Regions from separate parts of the Gracilibacillus sp. D59 genome, predicted to be linked through region 1. Evidence: riboswitches for the same ligand, from Rfam matches in the RefSeq annotation. Region 1 holds a riboswitch; the other holds the start of a gene.
What was found. A riboswitch is a leader RNA that binds a small molecule or an ion and turns the genes downstream of it on or off. The one in region 1 is predicted to bind S-adenosylmethionine.
Positions count from the first base shown of each region.

Region 2: another riboswitch for S-adenosylmethionine. It lies ahead of ssuE (NADPH-dependent FMN reductase); the one in region 1 lies ahead of ACTWP4_RS12365 (alpha-hydroxy-acid oxidizing protein).

Region 1 covers NZ_JBQQCK010000006.1:168,757-180,883, forward strand. Annotated here, with positions in the region: gene ACTWP4_RS12340 (phosphoglycerate kinase) at 1-753, opposite strand, end outside; gene gap (type I glyceraldehyde-3-phosphate dehydrogenase) at 849-1,856, opposite strand; gene ACTWP4_RS12350 (sugar-binding transcriptional regulator) at 1,895-2,923, opposite strand; gene ACTWP4_RS12355 (glutaredoxin family protein) at 3,042-3,296, opposite strand; gene ACTWP4_RS12360 (L-lactate dehydrogenase) at 3,881-4,843, opposite strand; gene ACTWP4_RS12365 (alpha-hydroxy-acid oxidizing protein) at 4,968-5,885, opposite strand; SAM riboswitch class I at 5,963-6,070, opposite strand; gene acsA (acetate--CoA ligase) at 6,083-7,771, opposite strand; gene ACTWP4_RS12375 (ABC transporter ATP-binding protein) at 7,799-8,524, opposite strand; gene ACTWP4_RS12380 (ABC transporter permease) at 8,541-9,395, opposite strand; gene ACTWP4_RS12385 (aliphatic sulfonate ABC transporter substrate-binding protein) at 9,418-10,431, opposite strand; gene ACTWP4_RS12390 (PLP-dependent aspartate aminotransferase family protein) at 10,465-12,127, opposite strand, start outside.
Region 2 covers NZ_JBQQCK010000001.1:234,153-246,279, forward strand. Annotated here, with positions in the region: gene ACTWP4_RS01140 (methionine ABC transporter ATP-binding protein) at 1-407, opposite strand, end outside; gene ACTWP4_RS01145 (LLM class flavin-dependent oxidoreductase) at 414-1,790, opposite strand; SAM riboswitch class I at 1,876-1,981, opposite strand; gene ACTWP4_RS01150 (acyl-CoA dehydrogenase family protein) at 2,075-3,208, opposite strand; SAM riboswitch class I at 3,274-3,382, opposite strand; SAM riboswitch class I at 3,529-3,634, shown strand; gene ssuE (NADPH-dependent FMN reductase) at 3,735-4,280, shown strand; gene ACTWP4_RS01160 (RNA polymerase sigma factor) at 4,437-4,940, shown strand; gene ACTWP4_RS01165 (hypothetical protein) at 4,930-5,808, shown strand; gene ACTWP4_RS01170 (rhamnogalacturonan lyase family protein) at 6,220-9,141, shown strand; gene ACTWP4_RS01175 (hypothetical protein) at 9,248-9,523, shown strand; gene ACTWP4_RS01180 (aldo/keto reductase) at 9,629-10,609, opposite strand; gene ACTWP4_RS01185 (SDR family oxidoreductase) at 10,898-11,683, shown strand; partial or broken gene ACTWP4_RS01190 (transposase) at 12,054-12,127, shown strand, end outside.

The sequences.
Region 1 (12,127 bases):
TTGCATATATTCTTTTGCCAATTCGATTTTATCTTCTTCTAAGAGTGATTTACCAATTTCATGTCCTAATGCTTTGACAAAAGTATAAGCTAGACCGCCACCGATAATCAGGTTATCCACCTTATCTAATAAATTATCGATTACACCAATTTTGTCTTTTACTTTTGCACCACCGATAATTGCTGTAAATGGACGATCTGGATCAGATAAAGCTTTTCCTAGTACTTCTAATTCTCTTTCCAAAAGGAATCCTGCTGCAGATGGAATATGTTCTGCAATACCTGCTGTTGAAGCATGTGCACGGTGAGCAGCACCAAATGCATCATTTACATAGTAGTCTGCAAGGCTAGCGAATTCTTTTGCTAATTCTGGATCATTTTTGGTTTCACCAGACTCAAAACGTACATTTTCAATTAACAAGAGGTCACCGTCTTCCAGCTGACTTACAGCTTGGTTCACTTCATCGCCATACACTTGATCTGTTTTGATAACTGATTTGTTACTTAAGTCGCTTAGACGTTTTGCAACAGCATCCATGCGAAGTTCTTCTACTACTTCTCCGCCTGGACGACCTAAGTGGCTGGCAAGGATTACTTTTGCACCTTGCTCTGATAAGTATTTGATAGTTGGTAATGCTGCTTTAATACGTGTGTCGTCAGTTATTTCGCCATCTTTCATTGGTACGTTGAAATCAACACGGCAGAATACCTTTTTTCCTTTTACGTCAATGTCTTTAATTGTTTGTTTGTTCATTCGTATGAACCTCCTTAAGGACTTTGATTTCTGCTTACTTCATTTCAGGCAAAAACGAGAGGAGGATCAATCCCCCTCCCGTTCAATTGTTACACTTATAGTCCTTGTTTTTTAAGATATGCAGCTAAGTCTACTACACGGCTAGAGTATCCCATTTCATTATCATACCAAGATACTACTTTTACCATGTTACCTTCCATTACCATTGTAGAAAGCCCATCAATAGTAGAAGAATTAGTGTTTCCGATGTAGTCAACAGATACTAGTGGCTCATCAGAGTAACCTAGAACACCTTTTAGGTGACCTTCTGCAGCTTCTTTTAATGCACCATTTACATCTTCAACAGTTACTTCTTGATCTAGTTCTGCAACTAAGTCAACAAGTGAACCGTCAGGAGTAGGTACACGCATAGCCATACCATTTAATTTACCTTCTAATTCAGGTAATACTAGAGAAACTGCTTTTGCAGCACCAGTAGTTGTTGGAATGATATTTTCAGAAGCTGCACGAGCACGACGATAGTCTTTGTGTGGTAAATCAAGAATTTGCTGGTCGTTAGTGTATGAGTGAATAGTAGTCATCATACCACGTTTTAGACCAAATTTATCGTTTAATACTTTAGCATATGGAGCTAAACAGTTTGTTGTACAAGAAGCATTAGAAATTACGTGGTGTTTAGCCGGATCATATTTGTCTTCGTTAACACCCATAACAACTGTAATATCTTCTTCTTTCGCAGGCGCAGAGATAATAACTTTTTTCGCACCAGCATCTAAGTGTTTAGCTGCTGCATCACGTTGAGTGAAGATACCAGTAGATTCAACAGCGATTTCCACACCAAGGTCTCCCCATGGTAGGTTAGCTGGATCACGCTCAGATAGTACTTTTACTTCTTTTCCACCTACAACAAGATAATCTCCATTTACAGAAACTTCTTGTTCTAGTTTTCCGTGTACAGAGTCATATTTAAGTAGATGTGCAAGCATATTCGCATCAGTTAAGTCGTTAACTGCTACTACTTCTACCTCATCATTTTTTAAAGCTTGACGAAAAACGTTACGACCGATTCGGCCAAAACCATTAATACCTACTTTTACTGCCATGCTAAAATTCCTCCTTAAAGTATCCTTAAGATTTATATTTAAAGGGACGAACCCTTTAACAACTCTTTTGCTGCCGCTTCATCTGTGATTAACACGTTACTTTTTCCTTGCTTGAAGTAAGATTGAATGGCTTTTGCTTTCGAAGAACCTCCTGCTACAGCAACAACATATTGTGCATGTTCAAGTTCCTCTAATTGCATACCAACAGTGCGAACCTTGTAAACGACCTTACCTTGTTCATCAAGGTAATAACCGAAGGCTTCACTCACAGCGTTACCACTTCTTAATTTAGTTAATACTTGTTCAGAAGCTTTACGGCGTTTTGCCATTGTACATGCGTCACCAATACTGTGCAGGACTATTTTAGTATCACGAATCATTTCTAAAATATCCTTAATAGCTGGTTCTTCGATGATTGAATGGTATGTTTCCTCACTTAACGGGTCAGGGACATATAACATGCGGTAATTACCATTTGCTTTTTTAGCCATCTGCGCACAAATGGTATTAGCTTGGTTTTCTACTTGTTCACCTAATCCGCCTCTTGCTGGAACAAATGTACAATTCGCAGCATGTTCTAAAGGCTTCATCTGGTTGGCAACTTCTGCCATCGATGTACCACCTGTAACTGCTATTGTTTGATTGGAAGTTAAAATGGAACTCAAAAATTGCACACACGCTTTCCCCATATCCTGTTTAACAGATGGTTGTGTGTCACTATTTCCCGATACGATAATTACATGCTCCAATTGTAATTTATCCTTAATTTGAGATTCTAAAACACGAAATTCGGAAATTTCATTCATAAATGACGATAACTTCTCGATAATCGTGTCCCCTTCATCTGTAACTCGCATTCCTTTCGAAGTCACCATAATAAATCCATGCTTGTTTAAAAATTCAACTTCACTGCGAACTACTCGTTCTTTTAAATTGATATTTTCAGATAAGCTACGGCGTCCGATTGGCTGCATCATTTGTATGTATTGAAGTATTTTGTATCTTTTCTGCATGGTATCGAGTAAATCCGGGTACAATTTTTCTTGAATATCTAATAAATCTTTCAATCGGAAACGCTCCTTTATAATTCACCGGGGGAATTTTGTCCCTCCTAGTCGCATTCCGTCCCACTCAGAACAAAAAAAATAACTTCCATAATTATTGTATCAAATGGTCTAACATCTCTCAACTATTTTCTGAATTATTTTTCTTTTTCAGATAGTTTTCGACCTTTTCCATGTCGACTATTTCAGTGTCAACTATGATGTCATCGTGTTTGATGACTGGGATCATGAGATGATAAGCTTCTAACAGTTCATCATCATTATAAATATTAATTTCTTCGATTTCAAATAAATAGTCTTGTTGCAGCATTTCCAGTGTTACTTTCGCTTGATCACAGAGACTACAATTTTCTTTTCCGTATAGTTTTAATTTCATCATTCCCACCCCTTGACTTGATTAGAAATCCTGATCTGTCTAATTCGACATAGATACAAACAGTATACTAATGAAAACTCTCTTTGGTGTAGCTTCCTTCCTTTCTTCTGAAGTTGAGTGTTAATTCTTCGCTGCGAAAAAACACCCCCTTTCCGGGGGCACGGCTTCAGCTAACTTGGTAAAGAATACCACTTTATCAAGTGGATCTTCAGCTCGCGCTATTCCTCCAGGAGTGTCGCATTTTTCCGCAACTTAGAATGGCTATCTGATCAAGCGAGAAGATATCCATGGTAGTATATTCATATGTATTCATCTTTCAATAATCAGAAAATCACTACTAGCGTAGGCAACATACGTAGACTCCTGCGGGAACAGTGACCAAAGTGAGACCCCATAGCGAACGGTCTTGGTGAGCGAGGAGGCTCACGGGGTCACCCGCGGAAAGCGAAGTATGTTGCCGGAGCATTTCCTAACACTTATTACTGAGAAGATGGTAGAAAGCAAATCCACGATAGTTCCGTCGTAATTTATGTTATTTCCGCACAATTTTAAACTTTCTGATTTTATCAGGAAACTATGTGTGATTACTTTATTGCTTTCATTCCTGTGTCGATCATTTCTTGGATGACCTCGGCGGATTGGTGTAGTTGTTGGGTTTCTTTTTCGGATAGGTCTAATTCTATTACTTCACGGATGCCGTTTTCGTTTAGCAGTGCCGGCACACCGATGTAGAGATTATTTAATCCGTATTGCCCCTCTAATTTAGCAGAAACCGTTAAAATGGCATTTTCATTGTTTAAGATTGCTTTTGTTAACCGGACTAATCCTAGACCAATACCGTAATAGGTTGCTCCTTTTCGTTCAATAATATGATATGCCGCATCTCGTACATTCTCAAATATCTCGATCATGTCTTTATTTTGATAAAAATTATCGATACCTGTATATTGGCCTAATGGTACTCCACCAATTTGCACATGACTCCATACTGGCAATTCTGAGTCACCGTGTTCACCTATGATATAAGCGTGTACATTACGTGCATCGACTTCCAAATGTTTTCCTAATAAATATCGGAATCGCGCTGTATCTAAAATTGTTCCAGAACCAATTACGCGTTCCTTCGGTAAACCTGAAATTTCCCTTGTCAGATGTGTTAAAATGTCAACCGGATTAGTGGCCACGACGAAAATCCCCTGAAAGTCAACATCCATGACTTTATCGACAATTCCTTTAAAAATTTTAGCATTCTTGGTAACAAGGTCTAACCTCGTTTCTCCTGGTTTTTGGTTCGCACCTGCTGTTATGACAACTAGATCTGCATTATGACACTCTTCATATCCACCCGCTTTAATACGCATTGGATTGCCAAACGCCATACCATGATTTAAATCGCGAGCTTCTCCATCTGCTTTTGCCTCATCCAAGTCAATCAGAACAAGTTCATTAACAACACCTTGATTTAACAACGCATAAGCATAACTAGTACCAACAAATCCTGTTCCAATAATGACTACTTTTCTTAATTTCGTCTTATGAATTGTCATAACAACCACTCCTTCCAACATTAGAAAAACTTAAATCCTTAAATTCAGCTACGCTAAATAAAAAACGGGATATAGTTATACTATATCCCATTTAAGATACTATGAAAATATATATATCTGACAATCATGTGAACAATTGAGCAATGATATCTTCTGCACCTAAAACACCTGAAGTCGATAATCCGTAAATATAACTTTTTCGAATCGAAATAGCATCAGCACCTCGTTGTAAATAATGATTTAAATCGTCTTTAGTTTCCACTTCTGTCTCAACAACAACAATTAACCTTTCACTAGCTATAATATCGATCTTTTCCAATAAATCGAGATTGGACTTGTTAATATTAGACAGGATAATACCATCAACTTGCTGCTCCAAACTTGAACGAACATCATCCAGTGACAAGTCTCCGTAAATAAAGATCGGTAAGGTTGTAAATTGTTTGATATATTGAATATCATCCCAAGAAATGTGACGCTTTTGATATTCTTGAGCAACTCGTTCAGACAAAGGAATTTTACTATGATAATTTTTTTTAGCAAAAATCGGATCCACTACAAAGTTTGTAGTTCCTTTTACTAATTGATCTGCTTTTTGATGAATCTCATCATTTGAGATGGATAAAATAATAGCCTGATATCCTGCTAATTCGGCACGTTGGATAAAATGCTTCGTAAGTTCCAAATCTTGAAAAATATGAGCTTGAAACCAAAGCTCACTATCTGGTACAGCATCACTTACTTCTTCAATGCTGTAGGACGAATGACTGCTAACGATAAAGGGTACACCTTGTTTACTAGCTGCTTTTGCGGTTGCTAATTCACCGTCTTCATGAAAATAGGTCTGTGCACCAACCGCACCTAATAACAGTGGAGAGATATTCAATTTAGTCGATGACTTGCTATTGAGAATAAACGATGTAGAATTTGCCTTTTGAGATGTTACTTGATCTAAATATAATTTTGCTGCTTTTGATAATTGTTTTTCTGCTGCTTCCTCTAAATTTTCTACGACACTTCTTTTCACTTTTGCTTTTACCATTTTATAAGCCTCCTAATAATTTAGGGAAACAAAAAAGCCCCTCTTGATAAACAAGAGAGACTGCAACTATTATCTCCCTCTTATTTTTCAAACTAACGTTTGCAGGATTTAGCACCTTTTAAGCATAACTCGCTTAAGGTTGCCGGGTTTCTTCGGGCCAGTCCCTCCACCACTCTTCATAAGAGTATCTATATGTTTTAATTTTTAACTTTATTATTTCTTTCGATTTCTAATGCTTTTAATTGTCTTCTTAAAATTTTTCCACTAATTTTTGTTTTCGGTAATTCATCCATTACTTCTATCTCTCTAGGAGCAGCATGTGCTGATAGATTTTTTCTAACATATAATCGAATCTCTTCTAATAATTCATCTGATTGTTCATATCCAGCTCTTAATGTAATAAAAGCTTTAACTAATTCACCACGTAATTCATCAGGTTTACCTATTACACCAGCTTCTTCTACTGCCGGATGTTCAATTAACTTACTTTCTACTTCAAACGGACCAATACGCTCACCTGCAGAATTAATCATGTCATCATTTCGGCCTTGGAAGAAGACATATCCTTCATCATCCTGTAACGCTAAGTCACCAGAGATATACCATCCCTCGTACTGGAAATAAGATTTGAACTTATCCTTATTTCCCCATATTTCTTTCATTAGTCCTGGCCACGGTGTACGAACCGCTAGTTGACCAACTTCACCACGAGGTAATTCATTACCTTCTTCATCTAAAATACCAACCTGTACGCCAGGAAAAGCTCTTCCCATCGAACCTGGTTTTATTTTCTCGGCAGGAAGATTCACGATTAAATGTCCACCAGTTTCTGTCATCCACCATGTATCATGTATGCGGACATTTAAGCTGTTCCATGCCCATTGGATGACTTCAGGGTTTAATGGTTCTCCTACACTTAGTACATGGCGAACAGATGATAGATCATATTGTTTGTATAGATCACCTTTTGACAGGAGCATACGGAAAGCTGTCGGTGCACTATACCAAATCGTTACCCCTAGTTCTTCAATTAAAGAATACCAATTCTCGGCACTGAATCGTCCACCTTGTATCACTACTGTTGCTCTGTTCAGTAGTGGAGCAAACAAGCCATATACACTTCCTGTTACCCAGCCTGGATGTGACGTACACCAGTAAACATCATCATCTTTTATATCCAGTACCCACTTACCAGTGACGATATGATGTTGAGCAGCACGGTGGGCATGCAATACACCTTTTGGTTTACCTGTAGAACCACTTGTATAGTGAATTATTAAGCCATCTTCCCAGTCCACCCATTCCACAAATTCATCACCGTCAACCGGTTGTAATGGTTCTTTCTCAATATCCTCTACAAAAAGGATAGTTTCTAATGATGGAATATCGTCCTTTGGAACACGTTTAACTAATTGTTGATCAGTAATTAGTAATGTGCCATCACAATCATTAATTCGATCTCTGACTGCTTCCTCCATAAATGCTTCAAATAAAGGACCAGCGATCGCACCTACTTTTATGACAGCTAATATAGCAATATAGCATTCTGGCGTTTTAGGTAGAAAAACAAATACACGATCTCCTTTTTTTACACCATGTTCCTTTAAAATGCGAGCGTAATGATCGGTTTGATCTTTTACTTCTTTAAACGTATAAGATCGCTTTTCATCCTCATTAATGTAGTGAAGGGCTATTTTATCACCATATCCCTCCTCCACATGACGATCAATCGTTTCGTATGCTGCATTAATCTTTCCTGTATTGGCAGCAGATAATAATGCCTTTGCATCTGACCAATCAAAATTTTCACGAATTTTATCATAGTTGTTAAGGTTATATTCACCTTCGATTTTTTCTATATGTGTTGTTGTGGTTGGTTGTGTCATTTGATTATCCCCCTTGAAGGCCGATTGCTATTTGTTTAAGTCTAAAGATTCCAAGATTTCTGACTTTAGATGTGCTAATTCTTCGCTTCCCCGATCTCTCGGTCTATCCTGAGTTATAGTAATTTCTCTGTCTACTTCCCCCGGCTGTCCTTTTAAAATAACAACACGGTCACATAGATAGGTTGCTTCATCAATATCGTGTGTTACTAATACGATAGTAGATTGATATTTTTTCCAGACATCTAATAATAGGTCTTGTAATTGCATTTTAGTAAAAGCATCTAGTGCACTGAACGGTTCATCCAAAAGGAGAATTTCTGGTGATGTTACCAGTGCTCGCGCAATTGCTACACGCTGAGCCATACCGCCAGATAATTCACGAGGGTATAGCCCTTCTTTTCCCCTTAACCCTACACTTTCTAAATAATCAATAGCTTTATTTTCCTTTTCTTTACGGCTACCTGTCAATCCGAACGTCACATTATCTAACACATTTAACCATGGAAGCAATCTCGGTTCTTGAAAAATAAAACCAGTTGTATCGTGAATTTCTTTTGATACTGTGCCATTAATTTCAATATCTCCGTCGTATTGCGGATCCAATCCCGATATTGCTCGCAATAAGGTACTTTTCCCACATCCACTTGTTCCTAGTAAACCTATTATTTCTCCCGGTTTTACTTCTAAATTGACATTCTTCACGGCAGTAGTTCCATTAAATGTACGACTCACATCTCTTAGTGCTAGACTCATATTAAATACTCCTTCCTTATTTCTCGAAACGATCCTGCCAATGCAAGGAACGATCTTCTACCAGCTTTAAAATCCAATCGGTTAATTTTCCGATGATCGCAAATAGAATTATACTTGCTAAAATCGTTTCAGGACGTGACATATTCTGTCCAAAGACAAGTAAAAAGCCCAAACCTTGACTTGCCCCCATCAATTCTGCTGCTACCACGAACATCCAACCTAGTCCTAAACCACTACGCATTCCTACTAAAAAAGAAGGTAACGAAGCTGGAAGAATAATCCGCTTCACCAATTGAAATGTATTTAATCCGTACATTTTTCCTACTTCAATTAATTTACGGTCTACACCTAAAATGCCACTGACAATATTCAAATAGACAGGGAAAAATACCCCAACTGCAATCATCACAACTTTTGATGTTTCACCAATACCCATCCATAAAATAAATAATGGTACCCATGCTAAAGATGGGATGGAACGAAACGCCTGAATCATTGGATCAAATAATTGCTCTGCTTTTTTATAAAATCCTACAAACGCTCCTAAAATAATGGCTGCTACTGTACCGATTACGAATCCAACTAATACACGATAGGTTGTAATCCACACATGCCCCCAAAGTGATCCATCTTGTGCCATACTAATAATTTTATCAAGAATGGTTGTCGGTGCTGGAAGCTGATTAGAAGGGACAACACCAGCACGACTCAGAACTTCCCATATAACGATTAAAATGACAGGAAAAATACTACCAATTAAGATCGTTTGTATAAGGTTGTTTTTATTATTGGAAGTTTTCTTTTCTTTCACCTTTGATTGAACCGGCTGCACATATCCGGCAGTCGTTGCTTGATTTTGATCTTTAGCCATTTGTGCCCCTCCTAAGTTTCACTTACTCTTTCTCAATTACTGCTTCCGCAAATTCCGGATTAATCAATTCATTTGTTAATGCTTCGATATCATCTTCTTTTTTTAATACTTCTGCACTTTTTAGTACATTTCCTGCAGCGGTAATTGCTTCCACATGTTCTTCTCCTGGTATTGGATTAGATAAATCTGTTCTCTCTACTAATTGGATATTTGCTACATCGACACTAATACCAGCTTGTTCTGCTAAAAGTTCCGCTGCTTTTTCTGGATTATCAAGTGTCCATTGACGAGCTCGTTCATATAATTTAATTACTTTTTCAACATATTCTGGATGCTTTTCAGCAAATTCTTCTCGAACATTTAAAAATCCATACGTGTTAAGATTGATATCTCTAAAAAATAACTTCGTATTTGATTCTAATTCATGCTTTGCCATGTGCGGGTCAAGACCGGCCCATGCATCTACATCACCATTTACGAGTGCATTACCACCATCAGCATGTTGTAAATTGACAAGTTCTATATCATCAGTTGACATTCCAACCGAATCAAGTGCTCTTACTAGGAAAATATATGGATCTGTACCAAGAGTCGCTGCTACCTTTTTCCCTTTTAAATCTTCAATCTTTTCAATTCCTGAACCTTCATTGGTAACTAATGCTGTCCATTCAGGCTGAGAATAGACATACACATTTTCTAACGGTACCTCATTAGATTCAGCGATAAGTGCAGCTGCACCTGCTGTTGAACCGAAATCTACACTATCACTATTTAAAAATTCTATTGCTTTGTTACTACCTTGGCTTAGAGTCCATGTTACCTCGATGTCTTCTTTACCAAATTCTTCTTCTGCCCATCCGAATTCCTTCAATACTAGACTTGTTGGCGAATAATAAGCATAGTCTAAGCGGATTTCCGATGGTTTCCCTTCATCAGCTTGACTGTCAGATGAGCAGCCTACTGCTAAAATTAAAACAATTCCAAATATTGCAATCGCTAAAAAACTTCTCAAATCAATTAACGGTATTCTCTTCATTGTAAATTGTCCCCTTTTTTGTTTTATTAAATTTTAGATTTCACATGCATATGTGGAAATTGTACCTCTTAATCGTTGTGCTTCTTTATATGTGCAACGGTTGTGAACTACTTGCAACCCGCCTTCAAGCGCTACTTCCTCTGCTTTTGGTGAAACAACACCTTCCTGTAGCCAGAACACTTTTGGATTTACCTCAATTGCTTCTTTGGCAATCTCTATTGCTGCATCAGGACTGCGGAAAACTTGCACAATATCGATATCAACCGGAACACTTTTTAGATCTGGATAAGCTTTTTCTCCAAGAATTTCTGTTTCCCTTGGGTTGACCGGAATAATTTTATAGCCTAGTCGCTGCATTTTTCTTGCCAGACGGTAGCTAGGTCTTGCTTCTTTTCCACTGAGACCTACAATAGCTAATGTTTTTTGCCGTGTTACTTCTTCGCCATTTTCAATGTATCGTTCATATGGAGAATTCAATGCCCATTTGATGATACCTTCATCGTTCACAACAAGTTGTCTTTCTTTCTCTTCTCCAATTCCAGTTGCTTTTACAAGTGCTTGATCTAAATCATTTCTAATATCTCTTACTGACTCAATCCCTACAGATAAACGAACTAATTCTTCTGTAACACCTGTGTTATCTAGCTCTTCTTTTGTCAGCTGTTGATGTGTTGTTGAAGCTGGGTGGATAATCAATGATTTCGCATCCCCAACGTTGGCAACGTGGGACCATAGTGCAACATTATTGATTAAATCGCGGCCTGCATCACGTCCACCTTTTATACCAAATACAATGATTGATCCAAAACCATTGTTTAAGATTCGTTTTGCTAACTCATGAGATGGATGACTTTCAAGCCCAGGATATCTCACCCATTCCACTGCTTCATGTTCATTTAAGTATTCTGCAAGCTCCAATGCGTTCTGGTTATGTCGTTCAATACGAATATGCAATGTTTCTAAACCTTGTAATAATTGAAAGGCATTAAACGGACTAAGTGCAGCACCAAAGTCTCTCAATAATTGAACACGAACTTTTGTAATAAATGCCAATGTTCCGAAATCCACCGCATAACGGATGCCATTGTAGCTTGGATCTGGCTCAGTAAAAGCTGGGTATTTTTCAGAATTCCAGTTAAAACGTCCACCATCGACAATGATTCCACCAATTGATGTACCGTGACCACCGATCCATTTTGTAGCAGAGTGAACAACAATATCTGCTCCTAACGTGATCGGTTTACAGCCGAACGGTGTAGCAAAAGTATTATCAATGATTAATGGTATGCCTGCATCATGTGCAATTGCAGATACTTCTTCTACATCTAATACTTGTAAGCCTGGGTTACCGATAATTTCACCATATACGGCTTTTGTTTTATCTGTAATGGCTTCTTTGAAATTTTCAGGGTCTGTTGGGTCAACGAATTTAACATTAATGCCATAGCGTGGGAGTGTTACATTAAATAAATTGTATGTTCCACCATATAAGTTAACACCTGCGACAATTTCGTCCCCTGCACTTGCTAGATTCAAGATCGATAGGGTAATAGCTGACATCCCTGAAGCTGTTGCGACAGCTGCAACCCCGTCTTCTAAAAGAGCCATTCTTTTTTCAAAAACATCTACCGTTGGATTACCTATTCTGGAATAAATATTTCCTGGTTCATCAAGTGAAAACAATCTTTCTGCGTGC
Region 2 (12,127 bases), on a different contig from region 1:
TGCCCGGCATAATCCTCAAGTCCCACCAGCTCTAACAAGTGTGTTACTCTCGATTTAATCTTCTGATTAGCAACACCTGCTGCTTTTAAAGCAAATGCTACATTCTCATAAACAGTTTTGGATGACACAAGATAAAACCCTTGAAATATCATGCCAATTGATTGCCTGGCACTCCGTAACTTCGGACCCGATAATGTCATTAAATCGAGGCCATTAACGATTACCTTGCCTGATGTTGGGCGTTCTAATATATTCATACAACGAAGCAGTGTACTTTTTCCGGCTCCACTATAACCGACAATACCGTAAATTTCACCTTGCTCAATCGTAAGAGAGACATTATCAACACCGATGATTTTCTTTTTTTTGCTTTTAAACTCCTTGGTCACTTGATCTAAGACAATCAATTACAATCACTTCCTTCTGAATTTACTTCCAGGATGATCATTTGGTAATGTCGCATTACCTTGTGGAAATAATTTTTCTCGTAATGTTCCTTCTCGATAATCTTTTTTGTATAAACCTCTTTCCTGCAGTTCTGGGATGACCAGGTCAACAAATGCTTCTAAATCCCCTGGTGTAACTAAATGAGTTAAGTTAAATCCATCGACGCCTGATTCTTCAAACTGGTATTGGATCTCATCTGCTACTTCTTTCGGGTTACCTATAATATAACTATTGCGGTCAATTGACTCGAATCGATCCAATACCTCACCTACTGTCAATTGTTTCGGTGCATCTTTGGTTAATGTAGCAGCTTTATAATGCCCACCTTCTGTTTTCTTCTTGTAACTAAAAGGCTCATCTCGATCGTATTCCTCATATTCAGCAATATCATAACCACTTGCACCATATTGTGCCTTAGCGGCATCTGCACTCCACTCTTTGTTATACGCCTCGAATTTCGCTTCCGCTTCTTCCCTTGTTTCAGCTACAATCACATTTAAAAAGGAAATAATTTTAACATGGTCAGGGTTACGGCCATGCTTTTTGGCACGTTCTCTAATATCATCGGCATAATAGCGAATCCTTTCCGGTGTTGGACCTCCGACAAAAATACATTCTGCATGCCTAGCAGCAAATTCACGGCCTTTTTCTGATGTACCTGCTTGGTATATAACTGGTGTCCGTTGCAGAGATGGTTCACTTAAATGAGGACCTTCTACTTTGAAATAATGCCCTTTATGATTAATTTCGTGCACTTTCTCAGGGTCTACCAATGTATTATTTTCGTTGTCTTCTATTACGGCCTCTTCTTCCCAGCTTTGTTCCCATAATTTGTACGATACATCCAGGTATTCATCTGCAATATCGTAACGTTCATCATGCTTGATCATGTCTTCTAACCCAAAATTCCGAGCTGCATTTGGTAAATAAGAGGTAACAACATTCCAGGCAACTCTGCCTTTTGTTAGATGATCCAAGGTTGAAAAACGTCTCGCATTACCAAATGGTGCTTCATATGTTGTACTTACCGTTACAGCAAACGACAGATGTTCTGTCACACTTGCCATCGCAGAAACGAGTAATGCCGGATCATTTAACGGTACTTGCAATCCATCTTTAATTGATGGTGCTTTACTTTTTTGATAGACATCATACACACCTAATACATCTGCGAAAAATACAGCGTCGAATTTGCCACGCTCTAATAATTTTGCTAATTCGATCCAGTAATCCAAATCCTTATATTTACGGTGCCTTTCGTTTTCCGGATGTTTCCATAAACCGTGCGAATTGTGCATGGCACTATTCATATCAAATGCGTTTAAAATGATTTGTTTTCCCATTTTGTTTCCCCCTCATTACACTAATAAAAAAAAGCCTCTTCTAAGAAAAGAAGAGACTTTTTTAATACTTAACAGTCCTATTCTTTTCTTATCTTTCAAGCATTAAGCTTGCTGGAATTGGCACAGTACTTTCATTCAAGTCTGTTGCCGAGGCTTCCAAGGGCCAGTCCCTCCACCTCTCGCGATAAGAAAACGAGTTCGCTATAAAATTATAGTTAACAATGTAACTTTTTTGTAGATAATTGTCAATCATTATTTTACATTTTTGTTATAAAGCACTAACTTTAATCCAATACACTTTTCGCTAAATTATAGACAATAGCATCATCTGTCGGCGGATTATGTAATCCAGCACGGACATCGCGATAATGTCGTTGCAATGGATTTTTAGCAGACAAGCTTCTTGCTCCAACAATTCTCATTGCCAAGTCCACGATATTGTTCGCACTATTGGTGACAATGTGTTTAGCTGCTTGTAAGGACGGGCCAAGTTCTGCTCGTTTATCCGGTTGTTCTACCCATTTTGTCGCAACAGCATATAACACTTCCCGTGCTTTAAACAATTCCAATTCGATTTCCCCAATTTTCCTACGGACTTCTGGTACTTCCTTAATCGGACCAGGCAATGTATTCGGTTGGAAAGTAGAGGCAAAATGGATCGCATAATCCCTTGCAGCTGCAGCTACTCCTAAATAAACAGCAGGAATTTGTAAGTACCATCCTTTAGGAAAAGGCTTCTTCGGATCTTCTTGAAATAATAAGTCATCCTTTGCTACCAACACATTATCTAAAATTAAATCATCACTTTTCGTCGCCTTCATAGAAATACTGTCCCATGTTTCCTCCACTCGAACACCAGGTAATTTATGATCAATAAGTACATAGCCTTTTTTACCAGTTCGATTGACGTCCACCGTGACAATCGAATAATCAAGTGCGACAGCCATAGAAGTAAATGACTTTGAACCATTGATCTTCCAGCCATTCCCTTCTTTTTCAGCAACAGTAGTCGGAATACCACCGCGGGAGGGGCTGCCAGTAGCTCTTTCTGTTTGAGCTAAGTTTAATAATGCCTTTTTCTCCACTACTAACCGGCACACTTTGGCAAAGCTTTCTTCACTCCAATTACGATCCTCTGCTTGTTCTAATAACACTCCTAATTGCCAGCCTAGTGATAATGCTGTAGGTGCATCCCCTTTTGCCAATGTCTCCTGAATTTGCAAGAATTGATATAGATTAAGCCCTTCTCCTCCATACTCCTTTGGAATGGTTAAGGATAAAAAGCCACTCTTCTTCAAATCCTCAAAGTTGGCATACGGAAAACTTGCTTCTGCATCGATCAGCTCAGCTCTTTCAGCGAAAATGTCAGCTAATCTTTTTGCTTCTAGTTGATGGTTTGTTTCAATTATCTGTGTCACTTGATTCCCCCTTAATAAAAAAATCCTGCTTTTCAATGAGAAAAACAGGATAACCCGTAAATGTAATCTCATCTATCAGACATTTCGTCTGCTGGAAGTAGCACCATACTTTGTTTAATAAAGTGGTTGCTGCAGGATCAACGGACCAGTTCCTACCCTGACTCTTGATAAGCTTTGAAAATATGAAATTAAGAACTAATTTACACAGGTTACATGTTTTTGTCAACCTTATATTCAGAAAAGAAGGAATTTTCAGAAAACCCTTGACAGTTATTTTTATGTTCTGTATAGTGTGACTTAACTTCATAAACGAAAAAGTTTTCTTATCCAGAGAGGTGGAGGGACTGGCCCTTTGAAGCCTCGGCAACAGACTTAAGTGAAAGTACTGTGCCAATTCCAGCAAGCTTGATGCTTGATAGATAAGAAGAGCGGACTTAATTAATCAATATCTACCCTCTTCTATCTTTATAGAAGAGGGTTTTTTTCATTTATTTGCCTATAATTTAACGAAAAGGGGTTTTACATCATGTCTGAAATTATTTTATTATCCGGAAGCCCGTCGATTAGTTCCAGAACAGATTTAGCTTTACAATATGCTGCACGAACATTCGAAGCGAAAGGATTAACTACTACCTATCTTTCTATTCAGGATATACCAGCTGAAGTGTTATTCAAAGCACAATTTGATCATCCAAAAATCCAAGAGGTAACAACACTAATTCGCAAAGCAAAAGCTGTCGTTATCGGTTCACCTGTTTATAAAGCGTCTTATTCCGGTGTCTTAAAAACATTACTCGACTTATTACCACCAGATGTTTTACAAGAAACACCCGTTTTACCAGTCATGACTGGAGGAAGTGCAGGACACTTATTAGCTATTGAATATTCATTAAAACCGTTAATCGCCACTTTAAAAGGGCAGAGTCTGCAAGGGGTTTATGTCATCGACAAATGCATCGACAAACAACAACCAACTGACCCAATCGTTGACTATGACACCAAGCAACGCCTGCAAAACCAAATTACTCAACTAACTACAACCCTTGAACAACAAACACAACCCACTTTTTAATGTGGTATTAGGAAACTGTCTAACAACACTTTTAATCAAGAAAGGTTCTTTTCATGAGGACCTTTCTTTTTTTATGCGGAAAGTGTAATGTTTTCGTATAAACGTCGTCTTATAAGTAAAGAACAACCAAAGACAAACTAACAGGGAGGTCACGGAATGGATGAAGAGTTAATTACAGATTGGTTTGATGCTTATGCTGATGATGTGTACCGTTTTTTGGTCTATTATACATCCACATCAGATGTCGAAGATCTGGTACAAGAAGTATTCATTAAAGCAATCGATCGATATGATTCTTTCAAAGGGGATTCCAGTCCCAAGACTTGGTTAATCTCCATTGCTCGAAATTTGGCGATAGATGAAGCAAGAAAACAAAAACGAAAAGACTGGCGAAAGCTGATTAAGACCTATGAGGATAAAATCGACATCTCCCCAGAGGACAAACATCTTTTAACTGAAAAAAAGCTGGAGCTGCACAGAGCAATTGCAAAACTCAAGCACGACTATCGGGATGTCGTTATCCTTCGTGGAATTGAGGAGTTATCTGTATCTGAAACAGCAAACATTTTAAAATGGTCTGATTCAAAAGTTAGAGTAACATTTCATCGTGCTTTGAAGGCTTTGAAACTGCAAGTGGAGGAGGTTTATTATGAGTCATAATGAAGACGAATTAATAAAGGAGTTAAAAGATTTGAAAACTAATGCCCAGTTAGATCCACATAAAAAAGAATCGATGAAAATGGCTCTACAAAAACACGCAAAGAAAAAACGGACTAAATCGACTGCCAAACAAACATTTATCTGGTTTTCTACTGCTGCTGCAATCTTGGTTTGCGGGGTACTTGTCTACACTATGATCAACACAGACCAAATTACACTACCAGCAGATGACAACCAATCAAATGAAGAGATTGGTAATGCTGGAGAGGATACAAAAAATCCTAATGATATGGAAGGTTTAAGTGTGGACGAGACGGAAGATAAGGATGATATGACTATACCTGGTCAGGATAAAACACCTGATAAGGGAGAAAATGATAATGAAGATGTCAGCCCACAAGATTTTAAAGTTAATAGGATAGGTGAAGAAACACAAACTATCAGCATTGAAGGAACGGAAGAAAACACAAAAGTATATAAATATCGAATGGAACCATATGGCATTGAATATAAGGTTGATGAATATTTTAGTAAGTATGCTATCGAAGGAACTACTGTAAGGTACCATGACGAAAGCGATAAATATGCATCGATTCGATTATACGTGGAAGAAAATGCAATGATAGAAGAACTTGCAACAGAATTTCAAGCGCAATATAGCGAAAAGTTCGACAATGTAAGTGAAATCGAGGAACCAAAAGATGGTAATAATCCCTATTCAGGATTAACATTTCGTGCTAAAAATCAGCATCAAGGCTATTATCTTTATCAAATCGAAGACAATGTGCTCGTAATTCAGTACGAATACGCTATAGAAGCTGGTGATGGAATGGCACGTCTTCAATCATTAATTGAATCTATTCGGTAATATGAAACTCCAGCATATAAGTTTATGTTGGAGTTTTGTTATTCTCTTAACAGTTTATCCATTTACAGTAATAGTCTCACAGTATTGTTCTACTTTAGATGGCAATTGATAAACACCAAAAACTAGATTTCTTTGTATAAAAAACAGACATTTCCTTGACGAATTTATCCCACTTCTCTAATCTATAATGTAATCAAGTAATCCGGATTCTTGATTGAAATCTATACCGCCTCAAAAATGTAAGCGTTGTCATCACATAGACCTATGACTTATGGACCAACTAAATAGCCTATAAAGGTGGTGATATATATAAAGTGAGACTGTGATGAAGACCCAACTGTATTCTCTCACCATAGAATCCTCAAAAAGTAATCCATTTCATCCCAATAAAATAGGAGGTTTTTTCTTTTGATGAAGAAAATTTCCATCGCCCTAATAACTGTATTAGTGGTTAGTCTACTTCCAACCAATTTACCAGATTCTATTCAAGCAGAAACAAATGACGGTTATTTATTCGACTTCGGCTCAGCAGATAGTCCTGTTGCTGATGGCTACACACAAGTGTCCAATACCTTACTTTATGATGAGGAAAGAGGTTACGGATTAAGTAAGACAGTTGATTATCGTGACCGTGGTAACCCTGATGACGTACGTCGCGACTTTATTATTAACTCCGACTATTCTTTCACTTTGGATATACCAAACGGAGAGTATTTCCTACGCATTATAGCTGGTGATGATATTGCCTTCAATCGTTCAAGCTTTGTCATCAATGGCGAGGATTACGGCAATATCACCTCAAATGGTGGTGAATATGCTGAGTTAACTACTGATGTAACAATTACCGATGGAAAATTAACCATCGATATCGGTGAAAATGGACGAATTAACGGGCTAGAAATTGTTTCAATGGAACAAATTGATAGTCTAAAAGTTGACTCCATTTCCTACACAGCTGACAGTGAAGTAGCTTTGTCATGGCAAAGTGATCCAAACGCCAGTCATTATAATATTTATCGCAAAGGAGAAAATGACGAAGACTTCAAGAAAATAGATGAAGTAACAGAGGCAACTTATACTGATACTAGCGTTGAATTAGGTTACTCTTACACATATGCGGTAACACTTGTGCATTCATCTGGTATCGAGTCAGAAAGAAGCAATGAAGTATCCGCTTCGATAATCAATGAGGATGTGGACAAACCTCAACCTCCAAGTAATTTGTCAGTAAGTAATGCCGAGCTCGATAACGTTACTTTAAGCTGGGATGCCGTCGATAATGCTAGTCTTTATTATGTATATCGTGCTAATTTTAACCCAGACGATTATCCAGAAGGTGCTGTCGAATTTGAAAAAATCGGGACTACTTCGGATACAAGCTTTACCGATGATTCCATTTTAACGTATAATGCCTACTATTATCAGGTTCGTACTGTAAATGAAGGCGGCATTTCAAATCCATCCAATAAAGTGGAATCTCCAATTACCGAAGTTCAAAAACGCCAGATGGAACAACTTGATCGCTCGTTAGTCGCAGTTGAATCGGACGACGGGGTGTATGTAGGCTGGAAGACACTTGGTACTGATCCGAAAGATGTTAAATTCAATGTGTTCCGTGATGGTAAAAAAGTAAACAAAAAGCCAATTGAAAACAGTTCAAACTTTTTTGATGAGGATGGAACTATAGATTCTACCTATCAAGTAAAAATTATCAAAGGCAGTGGCGACAAGATTACAAAAGAAGTTAACGTATGGTCTAAAAACTACTTAAGTATCGCATTAGACAAGCCAGAAGGTGGGACAACACCAGATGGCGTCGACTATACGTACAGTGCTAATGACGCTAGTGTAGGTGATCTTGACGGAGACGGTGAATATGAAATTATTTTAAAATGGGATCCGTCCAATTCAAAAGACAATTCCCGCTCCGGTTATACTGGTAATGTCTATCTTGATGCTTATAAGCTGGATGGAACAAAAATGTGGCGTTTAGACCTTGGTAAAAACATTCGTGCTGGTGCTCATTATACTCAGTTCTTAGTGTACGACTTTGACGGCAATGGGAAATCAGAAGTTGTATTAAAAACAGCTGATGGAACCGTTGATGGAGAAGGTAATGTAATTGGAGATCCAGAAGCTGACTGGCGCAATAGCAGCGGTTTTATTTTAGAAGGCCCTGAATATCTCACTGTATTTGAAGGGGAAACAGGAAAAGCATTAGAAACCATTGATTACACTCCTGGTCGTGGCAATCTCAATGATTGGGGTGATGACTATGGAAACCGTGCTGATCGATTCCTGGCGGGTGTTGCCTACCTTGATGGAGAACGCCCAAGCATTGTGATGGCACGTGGTTACTATACACGCGCTGTACTTGTTGCTTACAACTGGCGTGATGGTGAACTAACAAAAGAATGGGTTTTTGATAGTGATGAGGAAGGTAATGAAGATTATGCCGGACAAGGAAATCACAGCCTTTCTGTAGCTGATGTTGATCAAGATGGTAAAGATGAAATCATTTACGGCGCAGCGGTTATCGACGACGATGGTACTGGACTTCATTCAACCGGCTGGGGACATGGTGACGCACAACATGTTAGTGATTTAAATCCAAATCGGCCAGGTCTTGAAATTTTCCAAGTTCATGAAGATAGTTCGATTCCAATTGGATATGGGATTCGTGATGCCGAAAGTGGCGAAAAACTGTTTGGTGTTGATCTCAGGACAGATGTCGGTCGTGGACTAGCTGCAGATATCGATCCTCGCTTCGATGGTGCTGAATTCTGGGCATCTGGCGTATGGGATGGCAGTGCAGGTAATGGCCTTCATGCCGCAGATGGACAATTAATTTCCCAAAATACTCCGAGATCTGTTAACCATGCTGTGTGGTGGGATGGTGATCTTGGTCGAGAATTGCTTGATCATACTTTTGATTCAAACAATGATCCACACGGTGTTGGCAGAATTGATAAATGGGATTATGAAAAAGAAGAACTCGTTAACCTTTTAACTCCAGAAGGTACACGAACGAACAACTGGACAAAAGGTAACCCATCTTTACAAGCAGATTTAGTTGGTGACTGGCGTGAAGAAGTAATCTGGCCATCGTCTGACAGCGAAGAATTACGTCTTTACACCACAACTGAGCTAACGGAAGAAAAAATTTATACGTTAATGCATGATCCAGTTTACCGTCTAGGGATTGCCTGGCAAAATGTCGCTTATAATCAGCCTCCACATACTGGCTTTTTCCTAGGTTATAATATGGAAGAAGCACCACGCCCTGCAATTGAGACAGGCGATGAATTGTTTGGATCAGATAAGATTAAGTAATGTTTCTTATCAAGGCGAGAGTTTTTGCTCTCGCCTTTTTCAATGTATAATTCCATCTATATAACAACACATTATAACTGTGATGATATACAGAGGAGGAGTAACATTGAAAAAAGGTAACAATATCTCCAGTTTGCAGGATCAAAACCAGCTAGCACAAGCGCAACAGTCGATCCTCCATTTGCAGCGGGCAATGAATCAGGCACAAAGTCATATGAATGAAGAAATTATTGATCAAATTAAACATTCGATCGACAGAGCAGAACGTTCACTCGCTCAAGCAGAGAATGTAACGGATGATCAAAATGCACTAAATCTCGTACGTCAAGAGTTAGTACAGCAACAACAAGCTTTTCAGGACTTAACACAACAAGACACGTAAGCGCTGTTCATTGGATTCATCCAGGAACAGAACATGTTGCATCTAAATCCATCCACTCCATTGAAAAAGCGTCTGACAATACTTTTGTCTGACGCTTCCTCCCTTTTACCAAGCATATGCTTCTGGCGCCTGTCCTCCCGGTCCTGGGAAAATGTTATCTAAATGACCAAGAATTTCATCATTTAACTTCACTTCAACTGCCCGAAGAGATTTCTCTAATTGTTCTGCGGTTCGCACACCAATAATCGGTGCGTCCACTGCCGGATTCGCCAATAACCACGCTAATGCCACCGTATCCTCTCTCTCACCGATTTCTTTGCACAAGTCACTATATTGCTCTAATTGATGGCGCTGTTTCTCAGCACGTTCTTTGTTTTGGTTGCTTCGTGAATTCTTCGCTGGATTTAACGCATTTCCACCAAGCAGACCTCCATCTAGCGGGCTCCATGGTACAACACCAATTCCATATCTTTTGGCAGCAGGTAATACTTCTAATTCAGGCAAACGACAATTCAAATTATATTTGTGTTGCTCGACAATGATCCCCAAAAAGTTCCTCGATTTTGCATGAGACTGTGCTTCCGCTAATGCCCATCCAGGGAAATTACTTGAACCTACATAATCGATCTTACCTTGATAATTAGCATTCTCAAAGGCCGGCCATATTTCTTCCCATGATGTATGACGGTCAATATGATGCATCATATATATTTCCACATGATCTGTTTGCAGTCTTCGTAATGAGTCTTCTAGATGATGTCTTATTTTATACGCTGATAATCCAGGTTCATCGTTTGGTCCATAAACTGGCTCAAACATCTTCTCATGCATCTTTGTCGCTAATACTACTTTCTCTCTGCGATTGCCACCTTGCGCAAACCATTTACCAATAATTTTTTCTGTCAGTCCGGCATTTTCTCCCCAACCGTAATTGTTAGCGGTGTCAAAATAATTAATTCCGGCATCGAGTGCTGCATCCATGATTCGAAACGCTTCTTTTTCCTCTGTGCTAACACCAAAATTCATCGTTCCTAAGCATAGTTTGCTCACCTTCATGCCAGAGCGACCTAAATATGTATATTGCATTCCCCTCACCTCTTTATCATTTGTTAAAAATGTATCACCGCATCTCGATGATTGCAAACGTTACCTCCCATCTTAATGTGTAAATAAATCAAAAATGGGGAAAGTTTATAAGAAAAGCGCAGAGTGCCCGATCAGCGACGTATGGACTGGACTTGAACTGCAGGAGATAAAACACGACGAGCTGAAAGTGAATCGATGGTAACTTATCGTACGGAGGCGAGAGAAGTCATACTAGACGCCGGGCGCTACATTTTACTAAAACAATGAAGATAAAAGGAGGCATCACCCTTGAGCCAACGATTTAAAGATAAAGTAGCTGTAGTAACCGGTGGTAGTTCAGGTATTGGACGTGCTTCTGCCATCCAACTTGCAAAAGAAGGTGCAAAAGTATGCTTAATGGATTTGAAAGAAGAACAAGCAGAAAAGGTAAAAAAAGAAATAGAAAAAGACGGTGGTGAATCTCTCATTACAGATGTTGATTTATCTGATCCTGTACGAGTCGAAAAAGGAATGAAAGAAGTTGTAGACAACTGGGGAAGAATCGATATTATCTTTGCAAATGGCGGGATAAACGGTGTGCTTGCACCGATTGAAGATTTAACTCCCGAAGATTGGGACAAGACCATCAATACCAACTTAAAAGGAACCTTCCATACGGTCAAATATGCCATACCTTTTATGAAAGAAAAAGGCGGCAGTGTGATCATCACAAGTTCGGTTAATGGCAATCGAATCTTTTCTAATTTCGGAATGTCAGCTTACAGCACGTCAAAAGCCGGACAGATGGCCTTTGGCAAAATGGCGGCGTTAGAATTAGCCAAGTATAAAATCAGAGTCAATATCATTTGTCCTGGCGCCATTAAGACAAACATTGGGGAAAACACAAAGAAAACCCCTGAACTAAAAAAGATCGATATTCCTGTCAAGTATCCAAAAGGAGACAAACCATTAGAACATCAACCCGGAAAGCCAGAGCAAGTTGCGGATCTTGTTACCTTCCTTGCCTCCGAGCAATCCAGTCATATTACCGGTACCGAGTTGTTTATTGACGGCGCAGAGTCGTTGTTGAAATGATTTATTAAGGCTTATCGTTATTTTTATGTGACGATAAGCCTTTGTTTTATATAAAGTGAGACTCCATCAGTGGGGTTTTACGATTAGTACCGTGATAAAATGGTAAATTCCAACTTGCGGTGTGTGTGCCAATCCGGCTGCACGGGATAATCGCTCCACTTCTCATATACAACACGTTCTTTTGCAACCGGACCAACTAAAAAATTTAAGATCTTTTATTATATTTCTTTTATTTTTATCAATCCGAAGTGCGACCATAAAAATTACTTTGACCTTTTCACCCTTTCCCCAATCAATTTCTTCCTGCTGTGTCTACATCCTCACTTTTTAAATTCTTTAAAACTTGTGGTATTTAGAGAAAGATTAAGGCTTGTCCGAGGATTTACGAAACGCCTATGGTTTAAAGGAAGCATTTCGCTCCTGGTTTGAAGAAGCGAAAAAGGT